Regions from separate parts of the Paenibacillus graminis genome, predicted to be linked through region 2. Evidence: riboswitches for the same ligand, from Rfam matches in the RefSeq annotation. Region 2 holds a riboswitch; each other region holds the start of a gene.
The links. Region 2 has a riboswitch for cobalamin ahead of PGRAT_RS05065 (S-layer homology domain-containing protein). Riboswitches for the same ligand answer to the same signal wherever they lie in the genome.
Positions count from the first base shown of each region.

Region 1 (10,206 bases), 590 kb from region 2:
CCGTTGACCTGCTTGAACTCAAAGTCATGGTTGTGGTAGCCGTACTTCAGCCCTGCTGCCCGCACCATCCCGGAAGCCTTTTCAAAGAATGGAATCAGAGCCAGCACATCGTCCAGCGCAGGTTGCTCCGGAAGAGGCGCAGAAGGTGTGATGAGATACTCCAGCCCAACCTCCCGGGCATATTCGATCTCTCTGGATAATGCCGACTGCATATTCTCCAGACTGCTGAAATCCAGCCCGATATGCGCTGAGGGGGCCGACAGTCCAAGCTCATCCAGCGTTTTGCGCAGTTCTGCAGCCGATACGCCAAAATACCCGGCAAATTCCACCGACTTGTAACCGATCTCCGCCACCTTGCGCAGCGTCCCCAGAAAATCCTTCTCCGCCCTGTCTCGCAGGGTGTACATCTGTATCCCGATCTGCTGTTTGATAGCCGCCATTAAGCATCCGCTCCTATTCGCTGTTATTGTTAACCTGAATTAATCCGCCTGCAGTTTGCGTTCCACCGATTCCAGCTTGCTGCGGCTTGTGGACGGCTTATCCCGCCGGTCATCAATCTTGAGCGAGGTGGACACCCGCTGTGCTCCGGCAGTAAAAGGGGACTCGTGCAGCGCTTCGACAGCCGCCAGAATCCGCGCCAGCGGACCTTCGATAATCGTGCCCATGGATGTCAGCTCGTAGGTAATGCCTTCCACCGTCTCCAGCACGCGCTGCATGTCAGCCACATAGCTGCTGAGGCTGGTGCTGCCTGTACCAATCGGAATTACGGTTACTTCGCCAATCGCCATCCTGAATTCCCTCCTATATAAGCCTTATTTATACACCGCGTTAGATATGTCTCTAGTCCTCTCTATTGTAGCAACTCCGGCCTCCCCCCACAAATCACCTAAAGTCCTACTATATTCGGGACACACAAACGGACACGGAAAAAGGCCGTAAAAGAAGGATTGGAAAATTCCGGAACCTTTGTGGCGTATTTTGGACAATTTATGAATCAGTTCCGGCAAAATTTGTCCCTTTGCTGTGGATTACCTGTGGGCAAATTGTGGACGAATGGCGGGTAATCTGTGGATGGACTGTGGATCATCTGTGAGTAAACGGGCGGAGTCCGCACCGGGCGCGGGTTCGCAAAAAAATGTTTACAAACACAAGATATTGGGTTATTTTTATCTAGCGACAACAAAATATAGTGGAAACAGGTGCTTTGCTCTCCCAGGAGAGTTGAAGCTTAATAGGGAAGCGCGGTGCAAATCCGCTGTGGTCCCGCCACTGTAACCGGATGCTCCACAGGCTCCCAGAAGCCCTGCGGAGCAGATCCTGAGGCTCACGCCACTGAGGGGCATCTACCCTTGGGAAGGCGCCCCGGATTCACCGGAAGCCAGGAGACCTGCCTGTTTCCGGGCACCATCATTTACGCCTGCGAGGAACAGGATAGGTGTCCGCATGCGGCCTGCACAAGCAGATTTAGCCTTCCCTTATGCCAGGGAGCCAAGGCTGCCGGTACCTGAGCGCGATAAGCCTTATCGCGCTCAGGTATCGGCTTCTGCGGGAAAGCATATTTCCATGGAGACCATCCGCAAATATCCGCTCAGGTTATTTGCGCTACGCATCCGGGCATTTTCCGCCTTCCTCGGCGGGAGATGCCTTTTTTTACAATCAGAATATGTTTCATATATGGAGAGGAGAGCTAGACAATGACGCTGCTGGAGAAACGGTACAACGGTGGACAAGCTGCACAGGAGGTTCTTTTGGAGGAAGTGATCCATTTGGGGCGCGATATTATCGACAGCCGGGATTTGGATCTGCTGCGCGAGAATGCCAATTTGAACGGTGAGAGCTTTTCCGGCAAAATGAGCAAGTTCGGCAGTGAGTATTCCAAGTGGTACGCCCGCAACTTCACGATGCCGCCTCAATTGGTGCAGGCTACCCTCGATAATGTGGTATATGTCCACGATCTGGATCAATACGCGATCGGAACCACCAACTGCATCTTTATCCCGTTCGAGCGTCTTCTCCGGGAAGGCTTCAACACCGGCAACGGCAGTGTGCGCCCTCCCAACTCGATTATGACTGCGATGTCGCTTGTGGCGATTATTTTCCAGTCACAGCAGAATGCCCAATACGGTGGCGTCTCCGCCAACAAGCTGGATTATGATCTGGCTCCATATGTGACCAAGTCCTTCGCCAAGCTGTTCCGCAAGGGACTGGAGTATTTCGAAGAAGGCGCTGCAGGAGAGCTCACCGGGGAAGTCACTATGAGCCGCAGCGATCTGGCGGAGCAATATCCGCGGGCCTTCCGCTTTGCGCTGAAGGAGACGGAAAGTGAAACGCTCCAGGCCGCAGAGAGCATGATACATAACCTTAATACAATGTCCAGCCGGTCGGGCGGACAGATTCCTTTTACCAGCATCAACTACGGCACCTGTACCTCACCAGAGGGGCAGCTGGTCATCAGCTCGCTGCTGACCGCCACGATGAACGGCCTCGGCAGCGGCGAAACGCCGGTGTTCCCGATCCAGATCTTCAAATGCAAGCAGGGCGTGAACCAGCAGCAGGGTGATCCGAACTACGGGCTGTTCCTCAAGGCGGCGGAATGCTCCGCCCGGAGACTGTATCCGAACTTCGCCAATCTGGATGCACCGCTTAATCTGCAATATTACGATCCGGCGGATCCGGATACCGAATTTGCCACTATGGGCTGCCGCACCCGGGTGCTGGGCGACCGCTTCGGACGCAACCACTGCTCCGGCAAAGGCAACCTGTCCTTCAATACACTCAACCTGGTGCGGCTGGGACTGGCATACGGCATCGCCACAGGACGCCGCCTTGCCGCCGACGAGGCAGGCTTCTATGACGATCTGAACCATTATATGGACATCGCTCTGGAAGGGCTGCTCCACCGCTTCCGCATCCAAGCTTCCCAGAAGGCCAAAGCTTCCGATTTCATGATGCGCGAAGGCGTCTGGGAAGGCGGCGAAGCGCTCGCTCCCGAAGACAGTGTAGGCGAGCTGCTGAAGCACGGCAGCCTGTCGATTGGCTTCATTGGCATGGCGGAATGCATGAAGGCCATGTACGGCAAACATCACGGCGAGGACATGGAGATTCACGCTAAAGCGCTGGCCATTGTCCGCCATATGAGGGAGTACTGCGACCGCAAGAGCGAGGAGCTGAACCTCAACATCACGCTGTTCGCCACACCGGCTGAAGGCCTGTCCGGCAAGTTCACCAAGGTGGACCGCAAGGTGATCGGCTCGATTCCGGGCGTCACCGACCGTGAATATTATACGAACTCTTTCCATATCCCGGTCTACCATGAGCTGAGCGCTGCACAGAAAATCAGCCTGGAAGCGCCGTTCCACGAATACTGCAATGCCGGCGCGATCTCTTATGTGGAGCTGAACGGCAATGCCCGCAGCAACCCGGCGGCTTTTGTGAAGATCATCCGTTATGCGCTGGAGCAGCAGGTCAGCTACTTCAGCATTAACCATCCGATAGACCGCTGCTCAGACTGCGGCTACGAAGGCGTGATCGGCACAAACTGCCCTTCCTGCGGCGCGCATGAGAAGGATGTGCATATCCGCCGCTTGCGCCGGGTAACCGGCTATCTGACCGGCGACTACCAGACCCGCTTCAATGCCGCCAAGCAAGCTGAAGTAAGGGACCGCGTTAAACATCTATGAATATATGCGGCTACTACCCGGAATCAATCAACGAAGGAGAGGGCATGCGGGCCGTCCTCTTCCTCAGCGGCTGCCGTCACCGTTGCCCGGGCTGCTTCAACCCGAAGACCTGGAATTTCAATTACGGCGAACCGTTCACCTTGGAGCGCCAGCGGGAGATTATCGCCGAGATGGCGGCGAATCCGCTGCTGGACGGACTGACGCTGGCGGGCGGCGACCCCTTTTTCTCGGCAGAGGAGGCTGCGGGCTTCATCCAGGAGCTGCGCAGCGTCCTGCCGGACTATTCCATCTGGATTTACACCGGCTATACGTATGAGGAGCTTACAGCGGCTCCGGGTTCACCCGAATGGAACCTGCTGGCCTTGTGCCAGGTCGTGATCGACGGACGTTTTGTAGAAGAGCTCAAGGATACCACTCTTCCCTACCGGGGAAGCAGCAACCAGCGCATTATTGATATTCAGGCCAGTCTTGCCGGTACCGAAATCGTACATTGGCAGCCGGCTGCATTATAAATTTGGTAACTATCAAAGAGCAGGCCAAGCCTTGGTGCGGGCCGCTCTCTGCGACCATATACTTTAATTTTTGATATTGAAAATTAAACCCAAAAATGAAAGGATGTATGAACTTATGCCACAGCTCGTAGTGAAACCCGACAACCGCCAACTGGCTTTTGATGAAATCCGTCTCTCCGTGTACGCCGACCGTATCCTGAAAGGCCTGGATCAGCTAAGCAAAGAAACCCTGCTGCGCGGTGTGCAGTCCAAGCTGCGCCGTGAAGAGGTCAGCGGAGAAGAGATCAGCAATGCCTTCACGATGAGCGCGCTTGAACTGGTTACCAAAGAAGAGCCGGATTGGAAATTCGCCGCTGCGCGTTCCCTGTTGACCTCCCTGTACAAAAAAGCAGCCGTCAACCGCCGCTACAAAGCTTACCCGGAGGAGCCTTACGGCGAGCTATACCCGCTGATTACCGATCTGGTGAAAAAAGGCATCTACCGCGAAGAGCTGCTCTCCCACTATACCAAGGAGCAGATTGAGGAGCTGGGCAGCTGCATCGATCACACGCGCGACCTGCTGTTCGATTATATCGGCCTCTTGACCCTTTCGGACCGCTATCTGGCTCATGATTTTGACGGGCGTGTCATGGAGCTGCCGCAGGAGCGTTATATGGTTATCGCCATGTTCCTCATGCATACAGAGCCTGAAGAGAAACGTCTGGAGCTGGTAAAAGAGGCCTACTGGGCCATGAGCAACATTTATATGACTGCTGCCACCCCTACTATGTCCAATGCGGGCAAAAAGGTCGCCGGACAGCTCTCCAGCTGCTTCATCGACACCGTGGATGACTCGCTCGAAGGCATCTTCGACTCCAATACCGATGTGGCCCGGCTCAGCAAAATGGGCGGAGGCATCGGCGTCTACCTCGGCAAGGTGCGGGCCCGCGGCTCCGATATCCGCGGCCACAAGAACACCAGCTCCGGCGTTATCCCGTGGATCCGCCAGCTGAACAATACCGCGGTCAGCGTCGATCAGCTCGGCACGCGCAAAGGCGCCGTCGCCGTCTACCTCGACGTCTTCCATAAAGACATTCTCGCCTTCCTCGACCTCAAGCTGAACAACGGGGACGAGCGGATGCGCGCGCATGACGTATTCCACGGCGTCTGCCTGCCCGATCTGTTCATGGAGGCTGTGGAAGCACGGGGACACTGGAATCTCTTTTGCCCGCATGAAGTGAAGAAGGTGATGGGCTGGAAAGATGCCAAAGGACGCGCGCTGGGTCTGGAGGATTTCTATGATGAACAGCTGGGACAAGGCTCATTCCGGGAAAAGTATGCCGAAGCCACCGCCAATCTGGAGCTTTCCCGCATCACGGTTCCGGCCATCGACATCATGAAGCGGATTATGAAATCCCAGCTTGAAACCGGCACGCCATATATGTTCTACCGCGATACGGTCAACCGTTCCAACCCGAACCGTCACCAGGGAATGGTATTCTCCTCCAACCTGTGCACAGAAATTATGCAGAACCAGTCGGCAACGGTTATTGAGAGTGAAGAGCTGGTTACGAAGGACGGACAGACCCGGATCGTGATCTCGAAGGTTCCCGGCGACTTCGTTGTCTGCAATCTGAATTCCATCCACCTGGCCCGTGCTATTCCGGCAGGCGTGCTGGAGCGGCTGGTGCCGATTCAGGTCCGCATGCTCGACAACGTCATCGATATCAACAATATTGAAGTGCTGCAGGCGCAGTACACGAACAGCCAATACCGTGCGGTCGGCCTCGGCACCTTCGGCCTGCATCACCTGCTGGCACTGGAGGGCATCCGCTGGGAGTCCGATGAAGCCGTGGAATACAACAACCATCTGTATGAGCATATCAACTATCTGGTAGTACGCTCCAGCATGGAGCTGGCCCGCGAGAAAGGCCGCTATCCGAAGTTCGCCGGTTCCGACTGGGAGACCGGGGCCTACTTCACCTCGCGCGGCTATACCAGCGGCGAACAGGAAGGCAAATACGTGACCACCGAACAGTGGCGTGAGCTGCAGGAGCAAGTGGCTGCGGACGGCGTGCGCAACGCCTGGATGTTCGCGATTGCCCCGAACGGCTCGACCTCGATCATCGCCGGCTCCACAGCCAGCATCGATCCGCTGTATGAGCTGCTCTCCTATGAGGAGAAAACCACCTATAAGATCGCCAATCCGGCACCGGATCTGTCCGAGAAGACGATCTGGTACTACAAAACGGCGTTCCTGATCGACCAGAACTGGTCCATCCGCATGGCCTCGGCCCGCCAGCGCCATGTTGACCAGGGCCAGAGCTTTAACCTGTACGTGACGCCGGACATCAAGGCCACCGATTTCCTGAACCTGCACCTGAACGCCTGGAAGGGCGGATTGAAGTCGACGTATTATGTGCGGAGCCGTGCCTTAACGATTGAAGAGTGTGAGTCTTGCGCGAGCTAATTGTCTTCGTGCCTTGAACAGAAAAAACCGGTGATTTGTTCGTCACCTTTTTCATGGGTAAACCACTACAGAAGATTAGCTTCACGCAAAATACAGGAGGGAAACAAAATGCAACTGCAAAAGATTTTTAATACCGAAGCCCCGAACCAATCCACCCGAATCATCGACGGGGAATGCTCAGGGATTCTGAACTGGAACGATATCCGCATGCCGCACATGTACAAGCTGTACAAGGTGCTGCTGCTGAACCACTGGATCGCCGATGAGATCCCGATGTCGAAGGATGCGCAGCAGTTCCCGCAGCTGGAAGCGGAAGAGCAGCGCGTGTTCAAGATCAACATCGCCCTGCTGGCGGTGCTGGATTCCATGCAGACGATGTTCGTAGGCGATGTGAAACGTTATTTTACCGACTCCTCACTGGAGGCGATTTCGGCCATCATCGGGCAGCAGGAGGTTGTGCATAACCAGTCCTACTCCTACGTCCTTTCTTCCATTGTCTCGGAGAGCGAGCAGAAGGAGATTTTTGAATACTGGAAGCATGATCCGGTGCTGCTGGAACGCAACCAGTTCATCTCGGACATTTATCAGGAGTTCCGCGATGCGCCGTCCAAGGAGACTTTTTTTCGGGCGATGGTGGCTGATTTGATTCTGGAGGGAATTTTCTTCTATAGTACATTTGCCTTCTTCTATAACCTGGCCCGTGACCAGAAAATGATGGCAACCAGCCAGATGATCTCCTACATTCAGCGTGACGAGAATCAGCACTGCTACTTTTTTGCTGAAGTGTTCAAGCAGCTGCTGGTGGATTTCCCTGAGCTGAATACCAAAGAAAATATGGATTATGTCTACCGCACCATCGACCGCGCCGTAGAGCTGGAAACCAACTGGGGCCACTACACGCTGACCAACGTGCGCGGGATTGATATGAACGAACTGAGTGACTACATTAAATACACGGCCAACAAGCGCCTCACCCTGATGGGTCTGGAAAAAGCCTACAGCGGCGTAGACGTCAACTGCATGCCATGGATCAAGCCTTTCTCCGACGAAGCGCTGAACGCGACCAAAACCGACTTCTTCGAAGCCAAGTCCCGCAACTACGGCAAGGTGGGCGACGACAACGGGTTCGACGATTTGTAAGGAGCTGTTGCATTTCGTGAGCAGGCAGATTTTCGCCACAACCTTATAAATTCCTACATTTATCAAAAGCCCCTTACCGCCGGAGTCCCGGCAGTAAAGGGCTTTTCTGATTCTATCGCTGAGCCGTGGAAGCTGCGCAGCGTACAGCCGTCTACTGTTTCTGTTGGCCTATTCTATAGAGTCCAAACAACACCGATACTGTCGGGATGCCGCAGAACACTCACGTTAAATGTAGACAGGGGTGCCAAGAAACCTTAGGCGGCGCTTTCTAGTTCAGCTACTCTGCAGATTTACGCGCTGCCTTGTGCGACGTCTCTTCCGCCAGCTCCGCAAGGACGCTGTCCAGGCGCAGCTTGAGTTCGCCGGCGAGTTCGACGACACCCTGGTCATTACGCACAGCCTGGGAGTCCACCGCGTACACGCCGCCCAGGATATGGCGCGCCCCCAGTACGGACAGCACCGGTTTCAGTGCATATTCAATGGTAAGCAGATGTGCCAGACTGCCGCCCATAAAGAGGGGAAGCAGGATTTTGCCGGCCAGCCCTTTTTCCGGGATCAGATCCAGGAAAGTCTTCAAGACCCCCGTATAAGAAGCTTTGTATACCGGGCTGACCACGATTACTGCATCGGCTTCAGCTACAAGGCCGTTAGCCTTGACAATGGCTTCACTTTCGAATTTGGTATGGATCAGATCCTCAGCCGGGAGTTCGGCCACATTGATCCGCTCCACTTCAAATCCACGCCCGCGCAAATTGGCCTCCGCATATTCAATAACTGCATTCACCCGCGAGACCAGGGATGGTGTTCCGTTGATGACAACTATTTTAGCCACTTTTCCACCTCTTCCGTTCGTTATCCACAATATGCTCCTGCCGCTACTTCCGGCAAAAACCCTTTAAATTAGTAATAATCCTAGCAGAGCACAAGGAATATTGTCAAACAAAAACAGCCTCTTGCACCCGGCAACATCCTAAGCTATAATAAGCGGCAATACTACATCCCGATCAGGCCAATGAGCGGCATCCAACCGTGAGGCGTCTGCGACCGGAGCAATTCTGTTGTTCCCTAAGTTTACCGGGTTTCGCCCGTTACCGCGAAGACCAAAGAGGGCCTTGTCCTGCTGTGATTTCAGAGGATTCGGTCAACCTGGGTGGCACCGCGAGCTGACGCTCCTCGTCCCATGGATGAGGGCGTTTTTTGTATTTTTATAAGACAAAAAGGAGCGAAGCGGCATGCTGGACATGAACTGGATCAGGGACAATGAGGAGCTTGTAAGAAACACGGCGGCGTGGAAAAAGGTGGACTTCCCGCTGGAGGATCTCCTGGAATGGGACGATAAACGGCGGGAGCTGCGCCGGGAGACCGAGCGGCGGCGTGCGGAGCGCAACGGGCTGACGAAGGAGGTCGAGCGCCTGCTCCGCCAGGGAGAGGCCGCTGCCGGAGAAGCAGCCAAGGCGCAGGTGCGCGAGATCAACGTTCAGCTTACGAAGCTGGAAGCCGATCTGGCCGAAGCAGAGCAGCGCTGCGGCGAGCTGCTGCTGCTTGCGCCAAATCCGGTATCGGCTGACACGCCGATTGGCGCAGACGACAGCGGGAACGTGGAGCTGCGGCGATACGGCCGTCTGCCGGACTTCGGCTTCACGCCGCGCGATCATGTGGAGCTCGGCGAGCTTCACAACATCATCGATATTCCGCGCGGCGTCAAAGCCGGAGGACCGCGCAGCTACGTGCTGAAGGGCGCGGGTCTGTACCTGCACCTTGCCGTGCAGCGGCTGGCGCTGGATGTGCTGGCCGAACGCGGCTTCACCGTGATGGACGTGCCGGTTATTGTCCGCCCGGAGGCGCTGGAGCGGACCGGTTTTTTCCCGGGAGGGATGGACCAGACCTATGAGCTGAATGGAGAAAAGCGCTGGCTGGCCGGAACCTCGGAGGTGTCGCTCGTCTCGCTCTACAGCGACGAAATCGTCGAGGCGGATACACCGCTGCGGCTGGCCGGAATGTCGGCCTGCTTCCGCCGCGAGGTCGGCTCGGCAGGCCGCGATGTACGCGGCCTGTACCGGGTGCACCAGTTCTCGAAGATCGAACAGGTTGTAATCTGCAAGAGTGATGCGGCAGTCTCGGAGCAGCTGCTGCAGGAAATTCTGGCGAATGCCGAGCATATCCTCCAGCTGCTGGAGCTGCCCTACCGCGTAGTGGCCGTCTGCAGCGGGGATATGGCGCTGAAGACGCACAAGCAATACGACATTGAGACCTGGATGCCCAGCCGGGGGGCCTATGGGGAGACCCATTCAGCTTCCAATCTGCTGGATTTTCAGGCCCGCCGCTCGGGCATCCGCTTCCGCGATGAAGACGGGCGGCTGCACTATTGCCACACCCTGAACAATACCGCTGTGGCCACGCCGCGGATTCTGATTCCGCTGCTGGA
Region 1 covers NZ_CP009287.1:591,210-601,415, reverse strand. Annotated here, with positions in the region: gene PGRAT_RS02640 (sugar phosphate isomerase/epimerase family protein) at 1-440, opposite strand, end outside; gene PGRAT_RS02635 (MTH1187 family thiamine-binding protein) at 480-788, opposite strand; cobalamin riboswitch at 1,181-1,409, shown strand; gene PGRAT_RS02625 (anaerobic ribonucleoside triphosphate reductase) at 1,695-3,680, shown strand; gene nrdG (anaerobic ribonucleoside-triphosphate reductase activating protein) at 3,677-4,192, shown strand; gene PGRAT_RS02615 (ribonucleoside-diphosphate reductase subunit alpha) at 4,308-6,641, shown strand; gene PGRAT_RS02610 (ribonucleotide-diphosphate reductase subunit beta) at 6,750-7,781, shown strand; gene ssuE (NADPH-dependent FMN reductase) at 8,059-8,613, opposite strand; gene serS (serine--tRNA ligase) at 9,014-10,206, shown strand, end outside.
Region 1: it holds a riboswitch for cobalamin, as region 2 does, so the genes downstream of both, PGRAT_RS02625 (anaerobic ribonucleoside triphosphate reductase) here and PGRAT_RS05065 (S-layer homology domain-containing protein) in region 2, are expected to answer to the same signal.

Region 2 (10,206 bases):
CGTGGAAGCAGCGGTATCTGGGTTTTTCGTGGAAGATGCTGCCTTTGACGCTGGTGCTGCTGTTCGCGGTGGGCTCCGTAATGGAGTTTGTGTATGAGCTGAACTTCGGCGGCGTGAAGCCGGTCAAAGATGTGGTCATGGTCATTGATGACTCCGGCAGCATGATGCAGAGCGATCCGGACAACAGCCGCTATAAGGCAGCCGAATCACTGGTGCAGCGCATGGATGAAGATAACAAGGTGGCTGTGGTCACGTTCAGTCAGGACGCCACGGTGGTTCAGCCGCTGATCCCGTTGTCCAGCTCAGCGAACCGTGAGCAGGTAACATCAGTTATTAATAGTCTGAAGACCACAGATGGCGGTACAAATATCAGCGGTGCGCTCACAGAAGCCATGGGTGTAATTAACAGTGACAATCAGTCTGGACGGGGAGCCATGGTAATCCTGCTGTCCGACGGCTTCAGCCAGTTTGACACCTCTAAGGAACTTACGGAGTACGTAGACCGCGGGATTGCCGTAAATACGATTGGCCTGGCGCTGGATGATCCGTCAGGATCAGCGTTGCTCCAGGATATTGCCACCACTACCGGCGGGCAATATTATGATGTGACCAAGGCAGATCTTCTCGGAGGTGTGTTCCAGCAAATCTATGACCGGCTGGGCGACCGGACACTGCTGACTGAGCGCAGTGATTATACGGCGGATAGCCCGTATTATGCCGGAGTACGGATTTTGGCGCTGCTGCTTGTGGGTACGGCTCTGGGGATCGGACTTGGCATCGTGTTTGACAACCGCCATTTAGCGCGTAGCTTTGGCGTCGGCGGTGCGGTTTCCGGCTTGCTTGCCGGACTGATTCTGGAATTTGGCCTGGACGGCCATGCCTTCGGTGATGCTATGACCCGTTTGCTGGCCCTGCTTGTTCTGGCTGCGATCATTGCATTGTTCACCTTTGTGATCCCTTTTGGAGAAGGACGGCTTTCCCGCAAAAGAGGACGAAGCACCGATGCGGCTGCTCCATCGTCCGCAGGCTTCCCGTCTTCGCGCAGAAACCGGGGCAGCAAAGGGTTTTGACAGCGGATGCTCAATGAAGTAAAAATGCCGCACCGGTCTCTGACCAGCCCACCATGCTGCGTGATACGCGTACAGCGGTTGAGATGCTGTAAGAGAAATTGAATGAGATACTGTAAAAGAAATTGATAAGGAAAGACGTATTGAAAGGAGCCTACAGTCATGAGGTACGCCGAGGTTGATTCCTCCACACCGGTCATTACGGAAGTGTCCTCCCGGGTGGAGGACAGATTCTGTACGCTGCGGTGGCGCTGGCCGGACGGCGTGCAGGCGGTCTGCATTCATAAGGCACCTGCGGAGGCGGCGGACAGCGGAGAGCTGCCGCCCTCCGGCATGAAGCTGTACACCCGCGAGGAGTACAAGGCAAATAACGGATACCGTGACCGGCTGGACGACATCGGACTGGTTGCCTATACGGTTTACGCACGGATGACGGAGGGAACGGATACTCTGCTGGTGCGCCAGCGGGATGGGGCCAACCGGACGCTGGTCAGCGCGGGCAAAGCACGGATCTACTATTCCATCCAGCAGAAAAAAAGCCTGTTCGGCAAGCAAAAAACCGTACATATGACGATAACGGCTGAAGTGCCGGTATCCAAAGATGTGCTGTGCTATGTCAAGAAACGGGGCGGCTTCCCGGCATCCAAAGACGACGGCGTACTTTTCCCGTTCGTCCAGGACTTTGCTGCCGGACGCAACATCCTGCCGCCGATCGAAATCGGCAAGGAGGACGCTGTGCGCATCTTTTTTACGGATGGCCGTAAATATGGCTTGTTTTACGAACTGGTGCCGGAGTGAGCAGAGGCAGCGGGAACATCCGGTGAACGGATGCATGGCTTTCAAGCAGGGGCAACGGAACTGTAACTGCATTTCGTACATGTAAAAGCTGCCTTTTCAGCAGAATCAAACGCTTAATTGTACTTTGTACAACTATATTTTGGAAATCATCTCACTTTGGGCATTTTGCCTCTCTTTACCTGCATGAAATACAGTGAAACTAGAGGGACAGGCAGGGGGCTAATATAGCTGTACAAAGTGCAGTTATAGCTAAGCAGCAGGCTGGATGCAGGAACTGAAGGTTTCACCGTCCGTTATGCGTTCAGCACAATTAGGAGTTAAAGGGAGCCCGGGCAGTTGTGCTCACGCTATATAAGCTGAACTTGAGAATGGCAGCAGGCTGTCCAGTGGATTTTCAGAAAACACAGAGTTTCCATCAGACATCAAGCTAGATTCTTAAGTTCACTCTATTTCCCTGCGAGTCAATGCTTCCGAAGCGTGTTTTGTTCGAAGCGACTCAAGGGAGCAGAGGCTCACAAAACTTAAGCGTATGCTTTCGAAGCGAGTTTTGCTGCAAAGATTCTCGAAAGAAGCGGAGATTCCGCAAAACTTTTAGGAGGACAAGAGATGTCTTTTTTTAACCGGTTTAAGAAAAAGAATCAGCCGCAGGCGCGGCCGCTTTTTTATGATATTGTCTGTCCGTATTGCTTCACGCGGTTCGAACCGGAGGATGTGGTATTCCGGGCCATGCACAGCCGCGAGGATGATGAGAATTATGCACTGGGCGAAGATGATGCACTGAACAAATACCGCGAGCGCTTCGGTCTCGATACGGTTGACGATATGGAGGCTATACTGAATCCGGCGGATATTCCGGAGGAGTACCACCACTATACGGACCATGTGCTGACCGGTCTTACAGACCGCTATGGCGTGCTTACCCGCAGACGGCTCTGTCCGTCCTGCCATAATGAGCTGCCTGTGACTGCGGGCAAAGTGCCGAGCAATATTATCTCAATCATTGGCGCTTCCCAGGTGGGGAAGTCGGTGTACATGACCTCGCTGATCCATACGCTGCAGCATACGACGGCGGGACATTTTGACGCAGCCTGCATGCCGCTGAATGCCGAGATCAGCCGCAAGTTCCGCACACTGTACGAAGAACCGCTGTTCGAGCGGGGGGATTTGCTGGCTTCGACCCAGAAGGAAAAGATGCAGGAGCCGTTTATTTTCCAATTTGTGTTCAAGGATGAGTCCAAGCCCCCGTTGACGCTCGTATTCTTCGATGTGGCCGGTGAAGGGATGGTCGATCAGGATTATCTCGGGCTGCATGGCCAGCATATCAAGAACTCCGCAGGTATTCTGTTCATGGTCGATCCGCTGCAAATCCGCTCCATCCGCGAGAAAATCCGGATCAACTTCGGGGACCGCCCCGGTGAATGGGTCTCCCAGTATGACGAGCCGCGTGATGTAGTGCTGACCATGTTCGGTGATTTCATCGCCTACCAGGAAAAGAGCAAAACCGATATCCCCACGGCCGTTGTGCTCGCCAAAAGCGACATGCTGCATTCGCTCAAGGATGAGGACGGCGATTACATCAAGTCCAACAGCAATGTGTTCAACAACTATGTGCACCGCAAAACGCTGAATCTGGACGAGTTCCACAATATCGACGGCGAAATCCGCCGCTTCATTGAGAAGGTGGACCGCCCGTTCAAGGATACGATGGATGTGTATTTTGCGAACACGGGGTATTTTGCCGTATCGGCACTGGGCAGCAATCCGGTGAATCAGAAGGTGGAAGGTGTGGTCAGCCCGATCCGGGTGGACGAGCCTTTCATCTGGCTGCTGCACAAGCTGAATTACATTGAGGGGAGCGACGGGCCGTGAACAGATTTTCGGGGTCCATGATCGCCCAGCAGATGTATACCCGGGAACGGCGTGGTGTGTACCGGGCGACAGAAGGATTCGATACGGTAGCGAAGTCGGAGAGCCTGGACAATAATTTTGTCAAAAAAATTCTGCATCCCTTCTGTCTTTACGATTCTCCGGCAGAGCTGGCAGCACACGGCGAGAAGAATGAGGAGCTCTACCCTGCCGCGCTGCACTTATTCCATACCGAAACGAATGATACGGTGATTGGGCAGAGCCGGTATTTGGCGGCAGATTTCACGGGTCAGCGGAGTGCTTTTTTTGCCCATAATTTCGTGGTGCCGCCCATCCGCTCAGAGGAGATTCTGGAGGGTTACGGGAACTTTCTCCATGCGGATTTTGCCGGGAGCTATGCGGGAGAGCTGGGCGGAACGCTGCCGGAGCTTACGGCTATCCCTGTATCACAGCTGGAGCAGAAACCCCATCCGTTAAGTATCCTGCGCGGGCTCGGCATCACGGAAGAATTGTTCAAGACGCTGCTGCAGGCAGTGATGGTCTCCGTGGCCGGCAAAAAAAAGCTATACATAGCCCTGGACGTTCCGATCGGAGAGCTGTCCCGGCGCGCGGTAGAGCTGACGGAGGTTCTTTTCAGGGCACTGCCTTATGATTTCCGCCGCAGGCTGGGTGTGATCACCTATGCGAACGAGCCGAAAAGCCGCAAATATATTCATCTGACCTTCGTGGAAAAAGGCTCGCTCCGCCCGGGTGACCGGAACATTGAGAAGGACTTTGTATTCGATCTGGCATCGGGCCGGGTGCAGGGTGCAGACTTTGGCGATTCGCAGCAGCCGTACGCAGAGCTGGCATGGAAGGCATTGCAAGAGCCGGAACGCGGGCTGGAGGACTTTGCGCGTTTTGCTGACTCGCTGCTGCCCGGAGAGAGTGTGGAGCGCAAACTGTCGCTCGCGCTGTACAATGAGCTGGCGGTGTTCTATGAAATTGAGCAGGGCAATGAGAGTCTGTACACAGAGAACAAGCAGGCTGTGCTGGGCGGATTGCTGGCCTATCTGAAGCCGGAGGGTGCGCTTGAGGCACGGGTGCGGCTGAACGATATGTTCCTGGAGCGGTTTGACCGCGAATATGACCTGATCCGCCAAAAAGGCGTTCCGGTGCCGGAGATTATGGAGCGGTTTGTGGAGTATTTTGCGCTGAAGGGCCATACTTACCGGGTCAAAATCGTGGATTATTTCATCAACGGCATGCTCAATGCCCATTCTGCGGGCCGTGAAGATGCGCTGGCGGCGGCTTACCGCATTATTGAGAGCAATGACGAGCTTAGTGCGTCTTTCTTCAAAAGAGTGCTGGCTCAGCCTGTGTTCCGCCGGGCACTGCTGGAGCCTTATATGGAATCCCGGCTGTCTGCGGCGGCAAGCCCGGCGGATATTTTGCGGTTTGTGGCTCATTGGGGCCGGTTCCTGCCGGAAGCACTGCAGCAGTCTTTTGTCCGGGACACAGTGAAGGAGTACTTGCTGGAGAAGCTCCAGCAAAACCCCAATCCGGTGGGAGAGGTAGCGGCGATCCATGATTCGGTGGATAAAGCGGAAAAAGAACGCCGCAGAGGCAGCGGCATCTATCCCGAAGCGCTGTCGCTGCTGGAGGAGCTGATGACGGCTTCGGACCGCTTCCTGCTGAACCGGGTGTCGCTGGAGGAATTGACACAGGAGCAGCTGCTGGACATTTCTTTTTTGCGCTACCGCGATGCTGCCGACTGGCAGCCGCCGCTGGATTCCATTACCCGGCGGAAGGCAAACGCCCTCCGGGCTGCTTACCGGTGGTTCGGGGAAGAGAAGCCGACGGAGGAGATTTTTGCCGGACTCTCCCCGAGAGAACTCGATGATGTGCAGCTGCTCGGACGGCGCTGGCTGAAGGACTCCCGCAGTATTGAACCGTTCGAGCGGCTGCCGCTGGCCTTTTACCACAGCAGTGAGCGTCAGGACGGGCCTCTGGACTATGAGACGCTTATGGAGCTGGTGAAGCGCAAGGCGGGGGATAACAAGGAGACGGTCTACCGTTTTCTGGCTTGGTCTCAGGGGAATCCGCTATTTTCCATTTCAAATAAAAAGCTGTGGCCGGGTTACCGCCGGGCCATTCTGAAGTACTTCCAGAGCAGTGACCGCGAGGCGTTCAAGAGCCGCGATTTCCGCAAAAGCTATGCCGCCGCCGCAGGTCCGGCACTGCAAAATGTCTACAACGAAGCGCGCTCCCAGCTGGCTTCGCCGCTGGCGCGGTGGGTCAGCCGCAGCCGATTTCAAATCCTGATCTCCGGCTGCATCCTGGGCATTGTGCTGATAGGCGCAATTATCGCCATCAGCCTGCTCCGGCCGGACCCTGCGGACACGGCCGAGCCGGTGGGCAGTGCACTGCCTAGCGCCACGGGCGGGGCCGGCGCGCTGGCTCCTGCCGCCGTCCGGCTGGGCGGCGGGGACACGGGCAGCGGCCTGGTGTTCACCTTTGCCGCTGCCGCGGACTGCTCCGCCTTCAAGCCGGCGGAGATCAGCGTAGTGTCCTCCGGCGGTGCCACGGAGGACTACAAGGTCACGGCGACGACCGGCAATTGCCTGGTCGCGCCGCCGGAGGCAGGCGCCGCGGGGGCGGACGGCGGTGCCTCGGGTAATGCGGCTGCGGGTACGCCAGCCGCTAGCCCTGGCAGCGGCGGGAACGCAGCCGCCGGGACAGAGGGCGCGAAGGCAAGCGCGCCCGCAGGGAATGACGGCGCGGACGCAAGCGCCGACACCCAAGGGGCCGCAGGCGGGAACGCCGGCGCGGCCACGCCTTCACCGGCGGCCGGCAGCGCCGCGCCGGGAGCCACTGGAGCCTCGGGAGCGGTGCCGGAGGCACCCGCATACGAGGTGACCGTGCAGCTGGAGGCCGGCGCGAAGCTGGCCGCAGGCGACATGATCATCGCCGGGGAGTACAAGCTGACCCTGAAGCCGGCTTCAGGCGCGGCAGCAGGCAGCCCCCCGGACGACGCCGGAGCGGATGCCTCTCCGAGCCCTGAGCCATCCCCCACAGCGACGGGGGATACAACAACCGAATGAGGTAACGCAGCTCGCAGCGGCTTTTAACACATTAACCTGAACAGCACGATATGCCGAAAGAGTGAGGCTATCGTGCTGTTCAGGTTTTTATTGATTTACAGTATGGGATGAGAGGTAAAGGTACCGTTGATTTCTCCGAAAGCGGGCTCCGGCGTGGAATGAGAGGTAAAAGTACCTTTGATTTCTCCGAAAGCGGGCTTCAGCGTGGAATGAGAGGTAAAAGTACCTTTGATTTCTCCGAAAGCGGGCTCCGGCGTGGGATAAGAGGTAAAAGTACCTTTGATTTCTCCGAAAGCGGGCTCCAGCGTGGAATGAGAGGTAAAAGTACCTTTGATTTCTCTGCAGAGAACAATAGTCTCGTTTGAGTTTGTTCTGGATGCGGAAGCATAGCCTTTACTTTATTGTGCCTCAGAATCATACAGTGTCGGGAAATAACTTAGTGCTATTCGTGTAGAGGACAAAATATCTAGAAACAACGGCAGAAATACCGTTGTTAGGAGCGCCGGTGCTGGAGCAGGTGGAAACAGCGGCAGAAATGCCGTTATTAGGCGCGCTGGTGCGATAAGCGGTTGCTGCTGATCAGGAGTTCCAAATGGAGGGTTACCCTTAATTACTGCACCCCCAACGGTTGCTGCATAGTCATTTTGTCTGGATAGCCGCCTAACACTTGCTGTATAATCCCAACTGCCCGGAGAACGACTCAACGTTTGCCAGACCGTCGCTCGATTATTCCCAACTATCCGTATACTAGCCAACACTTGCTGTATAATCCTCACACTTGCTGTATAATCCCAACTGCCCGGGCAACGCTCCAACGGTAGCCGGGCTGACACCCACAAGGTTCTGCCTTGAAGTGACGGCTCTGATTGGGAGTCGTCGGGTTTTTCAATATTACTGTGGAGTGGAACAACTGCTACAGAGGGTAGCGGGCGTTTTGCACCCGCTAAGAAACGGTTTTTCTATAGACATACAAAGGAATACTAGATATGATTATGGATATTAAAATTTAATAGGTTAAGAGAAAGGTGCCGGTTCGATGCGTAGAATCAGAAATCGGCTTAAAAGGGAAGCACGGTGCAAATCCGGCGCGGTCCCGCCACTGTAAATGCGGAGCGGCTCTTAGAGCGGCCACTGTCCGGCTGGAAGGATGGGAAGGCCAAGAGCAGCAATGAGGCATAAGCCAGGAGACCTGCCTTTTTCGTGAACGTTTCTATTCTTCGTGGGGTAAGAATGCGGAACATATGCAAATGGATGAAGTCTGGAGCTTGGAGCACCGCTGCCTTCAAATTTGTATTCTTCCCTGGCCGCCCTGAACAAGGGCGGTCTTTATGTTGTCCCGGCTGTCCGGCTGCAAGGCAGTACAAGTATTTATTTTATAACACAGGAAAGAGGTTGACGATGAAGACATTTTATTCTGCCAAGTCTTTTGTGCTTGGTCTGGTCTTATTGCTGGTAATTTCGGTTACGGGTACAGCGGTGGTTCCTGCTGGACAGGTTTTTGCCGCGGCGGAAGCCGCCGCTAACACAGGCACGGACAGTGTCACGGACGCAGTATATGCTGCTGATACTTTTGCGGAAGGAAAAGCCGGTGCTTCCCTGGCTGCAGCGGATACCGGGGAACAGGTAACTGTCTCGCAGGCAACGTATTCGGCTGCAGAATATATACTCAGCGGCGGTGTAACGTCGGAATGGCAGGCGATCGGCTTGGCCCAGGCGGGCTACCGGGTGCCGGAGAGCTATGCCAAGTCGCTTGCGCAAAAAGTACAGGCAGCGGGAGGCAGCTTCCCGAACGTGACGGATTATGCGCGGATTGTGCTTGCTGTGCGGTCGGTCGGCGGGGATCCGGCTAATTTTGCCGGCAGCGGATCGGGCGCAGGCTTCAATCTGCTGGAGGGCATCTACAACAGCGACAAAATCAGCGGCCAGTCGCTGAATGCTGCAGTATACGCGCTGCTCGCGCTGGACTCCGGCAGCTACATGCTTCCCGGTGACGCCAAATGGAATCAGGCGTCGCTGCTGGGCGAAATTCTGTCCAAGCAAAATAGCGATGGGGGGTTTGCTCTGTTCCCGGGAGGAGCGAGCGAACCGGATATGACCGCTATTGTGCTGACTGCGCTCGCTGCGCACAAGAATGACCCCGCTGCCTTGACAGCGGGACAACAAGCAGTAGCCTGGCTGGCAGCCAAGCAGGACAGCAGCGGCGGCTACGGGGACAGCAGTGAAAGTGCAGCCCAGGCTATTATCGGTCTGTCTTCCTTTGGCGTGGACCCTGCCAGCGGCGAGTTTGCCAAGAATAATACCGACTTGCTAAAACGGCTGCTGAGCTTCCGGCTGGCTAGTGGAGCCTTTGCGCATAACCAAGGCGGGAGCGCCAACGTGCTGGCTACGGAGCAGGGCCTGCAGGCCCTGGTGGCCTACAATTTGTTCAGCGGCGGAGCAAACGGCAAGCTGTATGATTTCTCTAAACCGGTGGTGCAGAATCCGCTGGTCTACGTGCCGCTGACAATCGAAGGGCCTGAGAATACATTGGGCCAAGGCAGCGCCTACGCGGGGAATGTACTTGAAGCATTGGAAAAAGTAGCCGCTGCGAACGGTCTGCCGATTACGAATCCGTCCGGCAGTTATGTTACTGGCATTGGCAGCATTCATGCAGGAGCTACCGGCGGTTATGACGGCTGGATGTATGCAGTCTCTCGTGGCGGTGAATGGGTAATCGCAGATGTAGGGATGAAAGACTTCAAGCTGAAGGAATCAGACCGGGTGCTGGTTTATTATACAGGCAGCGCTACGCAGCTTGTCGATAAAGTGACCCTATCTAAGGCACAGCCGAGAGAGGGTGAAGCTTTTACCGTCACAGTCACCCAAAAAACATGGGTATGGGATGGCTCAGCTTCCAATCCGGTGACTACAAGCGCCGCCGATGTGCAGGTGACGGTTGGGGACAAGACCGCAACAACAGATAAAGACGGCAAAGCCGGGTTTACAGAGGGTTTCGCTGCAGGGAATTATACACTTTCCGTTACAGGATACACAGCAGGGAAGGCGCCTAAGATTGCAAAATATACACAGACGCTTAAGGTAGCTCCTCTCAATGTAAAAGCCACAGTATCGGTTGAGGGGCCACAGGGCTCCATCACCGAAGGTACGCTGGAAGCGGCTAATGCGCTGGACGCACTGAAGAAGCAAGCGGCATCCGGGAATATTCCGCTGGACATTACGGAGTCTTCTTTTGGCAGCTATGTCTCGGGCATCAATGGAATTCAGAGCGGAACCTATAACGGGTATTGGAGTTTTGTAGTTTCCCGCGGAGGGGAGTGGATTTATCCGTCTGTGGGGATGGGGGAGTTCATCCTTCAGCCTTCCGATCATGTGCTGGTCTATTACGGCGGGGG
Region 2 covers NZ_CP009287.1:1,179,384-1,189,589, forward strand. Annotated here, with positions in the region: gene PGRAT_RS05035 (vWA domain-containing protein) at 1-1,070, shown strand, start outside; gene PGRAT_RS05040 (hypothetical protein) at 1,230-1,865, shown strand; gene PGRAT_RS05045 (hypothetical protein) at 2,472-3,734, shown strand; gene PGRAT_RS05050 (GAP1-N2 domain-containing protein) at 3,731-6,814, shown strand; cobalamin riboswitch at 7,821-8,025, shown strand; gene PGRAT_RS05065 (S-layer homology domain-containing protein) at 8,213-10,206, shown strand, end outside.

Region 3 (10,206 bases), 1.1 Mb from region 2:
TGATGTTGTGGAAGCGCTTAAGGAAATTAAGGTGCCGGTACTGCGCTGGCCGGGCGGTTGTTTTGCCGATGAATATCACTGGAAGGATGGCATCGGTGCGCGCGAAGGCCGCAAACGGATGATTAACACGCACTGGGGCGGCGCGGTGGAGAACAACCATTTTGGAACCCATGAATTCATGGAGCTGTGCGCCATGCTGGAATGTGAGCCATACATCAACGGCAACGTGGGCAGCGGAACGGTTCAGGAAATGTCGGAATGGGTGGAATACCTGACCTTTAACGGTGTATCTCCGATGGCTGAGCTGCGCACGAAGAATGGCCGGGAAGAGGCCTGGGCTGTGAAATATTTTGGCGTGGGCAATGAAAACTGGGGCTGCGGAGGGAATATGCGTCCTGAATATTACGCTGACCTGTACCGCCAATACCAGACGTATGTGCGCAACTACGGGGACAACCGGATTCATCGGATTGCCTGCGGCCCGAATGCGGATGATTATCACTGGATGGAAGTGCTCATGCGCGAAGCTGCGCGGTTTATGGACTCCATCACGCTGCATTACTACACCGTTCCCGGCGCAACTTGGGAGCAGAAGGGCGCGGCTACCGGTTTTGATACTGCGGAATACTTCACCACTCTGGAAAAAGCGCTGCGCATGGAAGAGCTGGTCACCCGCCACAGCGTCATTATGGACAAATATGATCCGGAGAAAAGAGTCGGCCTGATCGTCGATGAATGGGGAACCTGGTACGATGTAGAGCCGGGCACGAACCCGGGTTTTCTGTACCAGCAGAACTCGATCCGCGATGCGCTGGTTGCCGGACTGACGCTGAATATCTTTCACAAGCACAGCGACCGTGTACGGATGGCGAACATTGCCCAGACGATTAACGTGCTGCAGGCCGTCATCCTTACCGAAGGCGAAAAAATGCTGCTGACTCCGACCTACCATGTATTCAATATGTACAAAGTGCATCAGGATGCCGAACTGCTGGATCTGACGCTGGACAGCGGCTCTTACAGCTTCGGCGGCAAGGAGATTCCGGAAGTCTCGGCGTCGGCTTCAGTCACAGCAGAAGGTGTTATTCATGTCAGCCTGTGCAATCTGAATCATGCGGCTGCGGCTGTACTTCCGCTGGAGCTGCGCGGCCTTGCCGGGCAAGCGGTGGACATTGCCGGCACTACGCTTGCCGGGGCAACCATTGATGCCCATAACACTTTCAGCGAGCCGGAAGCAGTTGTTCCGCAGCCGTTCACTGCCTTTAAGCTGGAAGGAGATACTATTACTGTCGAGCTGCCGGCAATGTCGGTGACTGTACTGGCGATTACACCGAAGGCTTAATCGAAGGGGCATGGCTATGGCTGCAACCTCAACCTGCAAAGGGTGCCGGGACGATTATAAGGTCACGGAAGCCCAGATTGCGCGTATACTGGCGTCCTCAATGTTCAACGAAAGCAACACCGCCTCCGATCAGGTGTACGCGGAGCGGCTTGCCATTTGCGGTACCTGCCCGAAGCTGCAGGATGGTGTGACCTGCACCGCCTGCGGCTGCATTATCCCGGTTGTTGCCCGGCTGAAGGCGCGCGGCTGCCCGCTTCCCGGCGGCGGCCTGTGGCAGCCGGTTAACGGCTAAGCGCGGCGCGCGCGCGTCCTTGGGTCAGGCTGTGCAGAATACAGCATGGCATGAATCCTGGCCTAACCTCAAATCCCCGATCATTCGCTGGCTTCATCCGCTGCGGAGGATCGGGGATTCTTCATTGTAATCCTCATATGGAGCCTGGCTTAAGGTGTTCCGGCAGCGCCGGGACTCTCGGAGAGATAGGTATAGAACAATTCAACCAGCATGTCCTGGTTATAGTTGCCGAATCCTTTGCCGAACAGCGTCAGACCGCCGATATGCTCGGCATCCTCCTCCACAGACAGTCTTAACGTCCACTGCTTGCTGCGGATATCCACCTGATCCAGCGTAACCCCGGACAGCTTTTGTCCATCCATAAAGGTCCCATTGGGGGTAACCCGCAGCTGCTTAAGCAGTCCGTACTGATTTGTGAGCGCAGGCCACCAGGAAGGCGTATATTTGCCCCTGCTGTCTCCGTAGTCACCGGGACTGGTCCAGAAGCCAAGCTTTGTTCCGTTCAAAGTAAAGGTGATATCCGAAGGCCAATTATTATTGATGGAAGGGGCCTCTGAGGCGATTTCCATGGTAATGACAAGCTCCTCCGGCTGCTCGCTGGACAGGAGAAAGTTGGGGATTTTGTATTCGACATAGCCTTTGCCGAACCAGAGGATGCCTGCATTCATCCGCTCCAGATCCCAGAAGTAGCGCGGGTCGTCAAAATTGCCGATGACCTTCTCTACCGTTGCCAGACCGCAGGTCGGTTCGATCCGGAAGTCGGAGTAGAGGCCGACCGGTATCTCTTTGCGGTGGCTTTTGCGTTCCGCTGCGGTTTGAGCGGGGAAAATGATCTCTGCGCTTTCAGCCGCCAGCGTGCAGATTTTTTGCAATCCGCTCCGCCCGGGAGCCATATGTGTCCGGATCAGCCCGGCCGCCTCCAGCTTGCGGACATGCATCGTCATAATCGCGCTGCTAAGCTGGGCTGCCGCTGCCAGCTCCTTGACGTTCATCGGCTGAACGGCGAGCAGGCGGAGCATTCGGAGGCGTACGGCGCTCGATAAAGCCTCGTAGACAGGCAGGGATTCTTCGGTAAGATCCAATTTCATAGGACAGCCTCCGGGTTCAGGTTCATACAATAAGGGGACGGCGAAGCCGTTACTGCTTATATAGTTAATAATTATATTATTCAAATCAGGTTCTTACAAGCTTCTTGCCTTTTCATGGACACCTCCACTTTTATCACAGACACCTTAAGCCATGTCCGCTATGATGTACAGGATGAATTAGCGATGAAACAAGGTGCCTTTGATTCACATCAAGGGATAACAGGGAATCGGGTGCAACTCCCGAGCGGTCCCGCCACTGTAAGGAAGAGCCAGCTTTCAACAGGTCACTCGGTTGCTCCGGGGAAGACGAAGGCCAGCGATGATCCCGAGCCAGGAGACCTACCTTGTTTGCGCACACACGACTCTACGCGGATAGGAGCGGTGTACGAATGGATGGAGAGATAAGGGTGTGCTGCTTATTTTGGCGGCGGAGCAGCCTTCTCTTTGTGATCCGGATACGTACATGATACTCCCACCCTCAGGGGCGGGAGTTTTTGGTTTGACGCCGCATACAAAAATCAAGCAGGAGGTGCAGGGATGAACAAACGCAGCTGTTGGCGTTTTGCGTGGCTGGTCGGCATATTTGCCGTTTATTTTTTGCTGAACGAGCCGGGCACGGCGGAAGCAATGCACATTATGGAGGGATTTTTACCGGTTGGCTGGGCGGTGTTCTGGTGGCTTGCTTTTCTGCCTTTCTTTTTCCTTGGCGTCCGTAAGCTCACAAGGATGACCCGGGACAACCCGGAGCTGAAGCTGCTGCTGGGTTTATCCGGAGCATTTACCTTTGTGCTCTCTGCGCTCAAAATGCCCTCGGTAACCGGAAGCAGCTCTCATCCGACGGGGACGGGACTTGGCGCAGTGATGCTGGGTCCGCTGCCGATGAGCGTGACCGGTTCCATTGTGCTGCTGTTCCAGGCGCTGCTGCTGGCGCACGGCGGAATCACCACATTAGGCGCGAACGCCTTCTCCATGGCAGTGGCCGGCCCTTTTGCCGGTTATGCGGCCTATAAGCTGGTCATGAAGCTGGGCAACCGGGAAAAGTTGGCGGTATTCTGCGCGGCTGCGGTGGCGGATCTGATGACTTATGTGGTCACTTCCATTCAGCTCGCGGTGGCTTTTCCGTCAGCGGATGGCGGCGTACTGGCTTCTATGGTGAAATTCGGCGGCATTTTTGCCGTGACCCAGATTCCGCTGGCGGTCAGCGAGGGGCTTTTGACGGTGCTGTTATGGAACTGGCTGAAGGCCTACAGTTCACAGGAGCTGTCCCTGCTTAAACGGGGAGCCAGGGGAGGAAACACACTGTGAAGATGAAGAACAAATGGAAGAACCTGCTGATGCTGCTCGCGGTGATTCTGCTGGTGGTCCTGCCGCTGCTGTTCGTGAACGGAGAGTTCGGCGGGGCCGATGATGCGGCAGAGGGTGCAATTACAGAGATTGATCCCGCATATAAGCCCTGGTTCAAGCCGCTGGCTGAGCTGCCGGGTGAAACGGAAAGCATGTTGTTCGCGCTGCAAGCGGCTATTGGCGCAGGAGTAATCGGCTACACACTGGGTCTCTTGAAGGGAAGACAGGACCGGCAGAAGCTGAATGATCAGAAGAATTGATGCAATATCCTGCAGCAATGCCCTGAGCCGGATATCCCCGATGTGGAAAAGCCTCTTCGCAGCCGTCATGTTCACGCTCGCTTATGTGCTGCATCCGGCCCTTCAGGTGCTCATTACGCTGTGGATGATGCTGTGGTGCCTGCAGTATGCCAAAATCCCGCCGCGCGCCTACGGGCAGTTGTTTGGCACTGCGCTGTTGTTCTACGGCCTCAGCCTGCCGGCGCTGCTGGTGGAGCTGGGCCGTCCGGCAGCCGGAGAGGCTGCCCTCTGCCTGCGGATTCCGGGCACGGCCCAGTTTCTGTACATGGCCCCGGCAGGAGGTATGCGGGCAGCGCTGCTGCTGGCCCGGGTGTCCGCCTGTCTGGCCTGCTGTCTGTTCATCATGCTGACCACGCCGTTCGGCGAACTGCTGCAGGTGCTCCGCAGGCTGCGGATGCCGCAGATCGTGCTGGAGCTGATGCTGGTCATGTACCGGTTCCTGTTCCTGCTGGATGATGCCGCCCATGGCCTGCTGCTGGCCCGGCGGCTGCGCGGGGGTCACAGGGGCTTCAGATCCAAGCTGCGGGAGGCTGCAAGTATGGCGGCGTCATTGTTCGCGAACACCATGCACCGCTACTATGGGCTGTCGCAGGGGCTTGCTGCCCGGGGGTTTACCGGAGAAATTCTTTTGCCGCCATATGTGAAGCGGGAAGTGCCCCGAAGGTTTGCCCTTGAGGCCTATGCGGGAATTGTCCTGCTGGCGGCCGCACAGCTGTGGATGCTGTATACATGAAGAGAACGGCAAATGATCAATGAGTGAAAAGCCCGGATACAGAACTGATGGAGAAGGAGGGCGGCATGGACATGGATTACAGTTTAGCCTTCGAGGATGTCGTATTTCATTATCCGGACACGGTGGAGCCGGCGCTCCGGGGGCTGACCGCAGCGATTCCCAAAGGCTGCAAAACAGCCCTGCTTGGACATAACGGCTCCGGCAAATCAACCCTGTTTCTGCATGCGGTGGGCTTGCTGCGGCCGCAAAAAGGGAGGATGCTGCAAGCGGGACTGCCTGTATCCTATGCCAAAAAGGAGCTTGCCGCCCTGCGGCGCAGAGTCGGGCTGGTCTTTCAGGACCCGGAGCAGCAGCTGATCCTGGGCACACCGCAGGACGATATCTCTTTCGGGCTGCGGGGCGCGGGCATGGATGAAGCGGAAATCGCTGCGCGGTGTGCTGCGGTACTGGAACTGCTTAACCTTTCAGCAATACAAGATAAACCTATTCATCAGCTCAGTCTGGGCCAGAAAAAGCGCACCGCGCTTGCAGGCGTGATGGCGATGGAGCCGGAGCTCCTATTGCTCGATGAGCCAACCTCCTATCTGGACCCGCTGTCGGAGACGCAGCTTCTGGATGGCCTGGACAGCATACACCGTAAGGGTACAACTGTGGTGATGGCCACGCATGATATGAATCTGGCCTACCGCTGGGCGGACTGGATCATTATCCTCGATCAGGGCGTCTGCCGGGCCGCCGGAGCGCCGGAGGCTATTTTTGCCGGAGGGGAGCTGCTGCAGGAGATAGGCCTCGGGCTCCCGCTGCTGGCTGAGCTGTGGCACAGCCTGCCCTCGCGCGTAACGGGAGGGCGCGCTGCTCCCCGGAATGCCGGGGAGTTCAAGGCGTTGCTGAGCAGTCTGCTGGAGGAAGGAACGGGAGAGCGAGCCAGGGCAGCTGGTCGTCAGCCATAGTGGAATATAACCCGCCATACGGTCTCTTTAGTGACAGAGTGCAATTAAATCGGTTTCAGTGCAAATATAGGACTTTTTAGTTGTATCAAAAACAGCTAGAGCATGGGCATCCATTTAGAGTCAGTGTTGGACTTACATACGAACGGGGGAACAAGAATGAACAAGAAAGGAAAGCTGTTGATTATCGGCTTTGGTCCAGGCAGGCTGGAACATATTACGGGCCGTGCTCTGGCAGCGCTGGAAGAGAGTGAAGCCGTGATCGGCTACACCACTTATGTGGACCTGATCAAGCCGCTGCTGCGGCATCAGGAGATTGTCGGCACAGGCATGACTGAAGAGGTCAGCCGGGCCCAGGAAGCCGTGCGCCGTGCGGAATCCGGGCAGACGATCGCCGTTATTTCCAGCGGTGACGCAGGGGTATACGGAATGGCGGGGCTGGTCTATGAAGTACTGATTGAACGGGGCTGGAACCGTGTCACGGGTGTGGAAGTCGAGGTGATTCCCGGGATATCGGCCATTCAATCCTGTTCTTCGCTGCTGGGTGCGCCAATTATGCATGATTCCTGCACGATCAGCCTGAGCGACCATCTAACGCCTTGGGAGAGCATTGCGGCGCGTGTGGAGGCGGCGGGAGCCGCAGACTTCGTGATTGCCTTCTATAATCCGCGCAGCGGAAAGCGCACACGCCAGATTGAAGAGGCCCGCCAAATCCTGCTCCGCTACCGTGATCCTTCCACTCCCGTGGGTATTGTAAAAAGCGCCTACCGCGACCGCGAGCAGACCATTGTCACGACGCTCCAGGAGATGCTTGACCACGAGATCGGCATGCTGTCGACCGTGATCGTCGGCAACTCCGCCACGATGGTTTATGACGGCCTCATGGTTACACCGCGCGGCTATGAACGCAAGTACAGCCTTGGCGCCGATACACAGGCACTGAAGCCGCATGAGCGGCTGCGGACCTCTTCGGAGCCCTGGTCGCTGGCAGCGCTGAATCCCGCGGGGAATGTGGTGAAGGTGAACATCTGCGGCTTCTGCGGCATGAGAAAAGAGAGTGCTGCCGGAGCCGCACGGCGGTTACATCAACAGTTGAACGGCCGGCTTGTGCCAAGAGGGCTGCAGATCAGTGTGGCTGGCTGCGGGATGGCCTGCAGTTCGGCGGTCCTGGAGGATATCGGCCTTGTCTATTCCAAGGGGAGCTACGAACTATATCTTGGCGGAAAAAAAACCGGACGCACCCCGCACGCGGGCAGCAAGGTCCGTGAGGGAATGAACGAAGAGGAAGCAGTGGCCGCAGTAACTGAGGTGGTTGAGCAATACTGTGCGCAGGGCAGTCAGAACGAACGGTTTTATACTTTTTTTGAGCGGATGGGCAGTGGGATTTCAGCGAATTACCCGCAAGCGGAGAGCGTACTCCACTGGGAACACACGCACACATATTCCCATAACCATGAAGAAGCGCAAGGGATAACTACAGTATTGCTTGTAGGACATGGCAGCCGTGTGGAAGAGGGGAATGAAGAACTGCGCAATTTCACCCGGGCGCTTGCTGTCCGCAAGCCGGAGCTTGCCATTGAAACCTGCTTCATCGAGTTGTCGTCTCCTTCCATTTCCGAGGGGATTGACAAATGTGTGCTGGGAGGAGCCGGGACAGTCTATGTGGTGCCGATTATTTTGTTCGCGGCTGGACATTCCAAGCTGGACATTCCGCAGGCTCTGGATCAGGCAAAGCAGAAATATCCGGGTGTGGAGTTCATCTATGGCCGTCCGCTCGGAGTGCAGGAGAGAGCGGTAGAAATTCTGCTCGACCGGATCGCCGGGGCTGTCCCGCAGCCGGTTCAGGTGTCGTCTCAGCCGGAGCTGCCCGGAGACCGGCTGGGGGAAACGCTGCTGCTGGAGCACGGTTCGTTCGCGCAACAGGATACTGGCGGGCAGGAGACTGCGGCTGCATTGTCAGCTAGAGTAATGGCCTCTGCTGCGGATAGGGGCGAGCCTTGTTCCAAAGTGAGAGACGAGGACACCATCGTGCTTGTTATGGGCCGTGGGGGCAGTGATCCGGATGCGAACAGCGACTTTTGCAAGCTGGCCCGCCTGCTCTGGGAGAGAACACCCTACAAAAGCGTCGAAACCTGCTTTATTGCCATCACCAAGCCTTCACTGCCCGCAGGGCTGGAGCGCTGCCTGGCTCTCGGTGCACGCAAAATTATCGTGCTGCCGTATTTATTGTTCAGCGGAGTGCTGATGAAGCAGTTCAATGAGACGGTGAACCGTTTTGCCGCTGCGCATCCGGAGATTGAAGTGGAGGCTGGCACGGGTCTGGGCTCCCATCCGCTGTTGTCTGACATGCTGCTGGAGCGGATCGAAGAGACTCTAACAGGCCGGACGGCAGCCAACTGCGACAATTGCATGTACCGTGAGGAAGCGGCTGCGCACCACCACCATCACCACCATCACGATGATCACCACCACCATCACGATGATCACCACCACCATCACGATGATCACCACCACCATCACGATGAGCATCATGATCACCACAGCCACGGTGAGGAAGGGCATAAGTCCGGGTGTTGCAGCCAACCGGCCCCGGCAGACGCAGATAGGGGTGTCCCGCCGCAGTCCGGAGCTTCATATTCAGAGGATGCGGTGCACCCGGCAGGTGCTCCAGAGGCTCGCCGGCCGCGATGATATTTATACTGTGCGGAACCAGTGACGCTCGGGAACTGGCGCTGGCCCTGTCACGGGAGCAGCTGCCGCTGCTGGCTTCCGTAGTGACGCCCAGCGCTGCGGAACGGCTTGAAGCAGCTGGCATCACAACCCGTGTCGGCCGGCTGGACCAGCAAGGGATGATCGCCTGTTTACGCGAGCTGGGCTGCAGTGCCATTATTGATGCCAGCCATCCGTTTGCACAAGAGGCGCATGACCATGCGATGGGGGCCGCTGCAGCGCTGGGGCTGCCGTATTTGCGTTATGAGCGGCGCAGCCTCATGTATGAGCAGCATCCACGGTTGTTGGTTGTGTCTTCCTATGAAGAGGCTGCCCGCAGGGCCAAGCAGCTGAAAGGCTCTGTCATGCTGACTACAGGCGGTAAAACCTTGGAGATTTTTGCGGAAGCGCTGCTGGGTGACCCTGCGATCCGCCTGACGGTCAGACTGCTTCCCTGTCTGGAAAATATGCAGAAATGCCATTTGCTTGGGATAGAGCAGCGCAACATTATTGCGCTGCAGGGACCTTTTTCACGCGAACTGAACGAGGCATTGTACAAGCAGTATGGCACACAGGTCATGGTTACGAAGGAAAGCGGCGCGGAAGGCTCCCTCGATGAAAAAGTGCACGCCGCGCTCGATATGGGGATATATGTTATTTTGATTGCCCGGCCGCAAGCTTTTTATAAAGAGTATGGCGCGGTGTATGGGTCATTCGAAGAGATGGTGTCCGCAGTTACCGCTTTTAATAAGAAATGAGGGATAGCTATGGAATTTGGCACGGATTTTAAGCCGCTCACAGTGCAGCCGCAGGAAATAGAAAGCCTGAGCTTTCAAATGATTACCCGGGAGCTGGGCGGGCATGCATTTAACGCTTTGCAGTACCCGGTCGTGCAGCGGATCATTCATGCTTCCGCCGATTTTGAGCTGGGACGGAGTCTGGTGTTCCATCCCCGGGCAATGGAGGCAGGGATTACTGCTATTTTGGAGGGGCGGCCCATTATCGCCGATGTGCGGATGGTGGAGGCCGGTATTGCCAAAGAGCGGATTCACAAATACGGCGGTGAGGTACGGGTGCATATTTCTGATCCCGATGTGGTTGAGGCCGCTAAAGCACAGGGAACAACCCGGGCCATCCTCGCCACACGCAAAGCCTGCGCCGAAGCGCCGGGCGGCATCTACGTGATCGGCAATGCGCCAACAGCCCTGCTGGAATTGATCCGTCTGGTCAAAGAAGGTGCAGCACAGCCAGGGCTCATCATCGGCATGCCCGTCGGTTTTGTGTCAGCGGCGGAGTCCAAGGAGGAGCTGCGCAAGCTGGACATCCCTTACATCACCAACATCGGCCGCAAGGGCGGAAGTACTGTTGTGGTTGCGGCTGTCAACGCCCTCAGCCTGCTGGCTGTCCGCCAGGCAGCAGAATCACAGAATCAGAGTGAATAAGGCAGAAGCA
Region 3 covers NZ_CP009287.1:2,313,043-2,323,248, forward strand. Annotated here, with positions in the region: gene PGRAT_RS09355 (alpha-N-arabinofuranosidase) at 1-1,342, shown strand, start outside; gene PGRAT_RS09360 (DUF6171 family protein) at 1,359-1,634, shown strand; gene PGRAT_RS09365 (ArsR/SmtB family transcription factor) at 1,784-2,722, opposite strand; cobalamin riboswitch at 2,897-3,083, shown strand; gene PGRAT_RS09375 (energy-coupling factor ABC transporter permease) at 3,260-4,027, shown strand; gene PGRAT_RS09380 (energy-coupling factor ABC transporter substrate-binding protein) at 4,030-4,326, shown strand; gene cbiQ (cobalt ECF transporter T component CbiQ) at 4,310-5,098, shown strand; gene PGRAT_RS09390 (energy-coupling factor ABC transporter ATP-binding protein) at 5,170-6,048, shown strand; partial or broken gene cobJ (precorrin-3B C(17)-methyltransferase) at 6,205-7,422, shown strand; partial or broken gene PGRAT_RS34290 (sirohydrochlorin chelatase) at 7,552-8,736, shown strand; gene cobK (precorrin-6A reductase) at 8,733-9,512, shown strand; gene PGRAT_RS09405 (precorrin-8X methylmutase) at 9,522-10,196, shown strand.
Region 3: it holds a riboswitch for cobalamin, as region 2 does, so the genes downstream of both, PGRAT_RS09375 (energy-coupling factor ABC transporter permease) here and PGRAT_RS05065 (S-layer homology domain-containing protein) in region 2, are expected to answer to the same signal.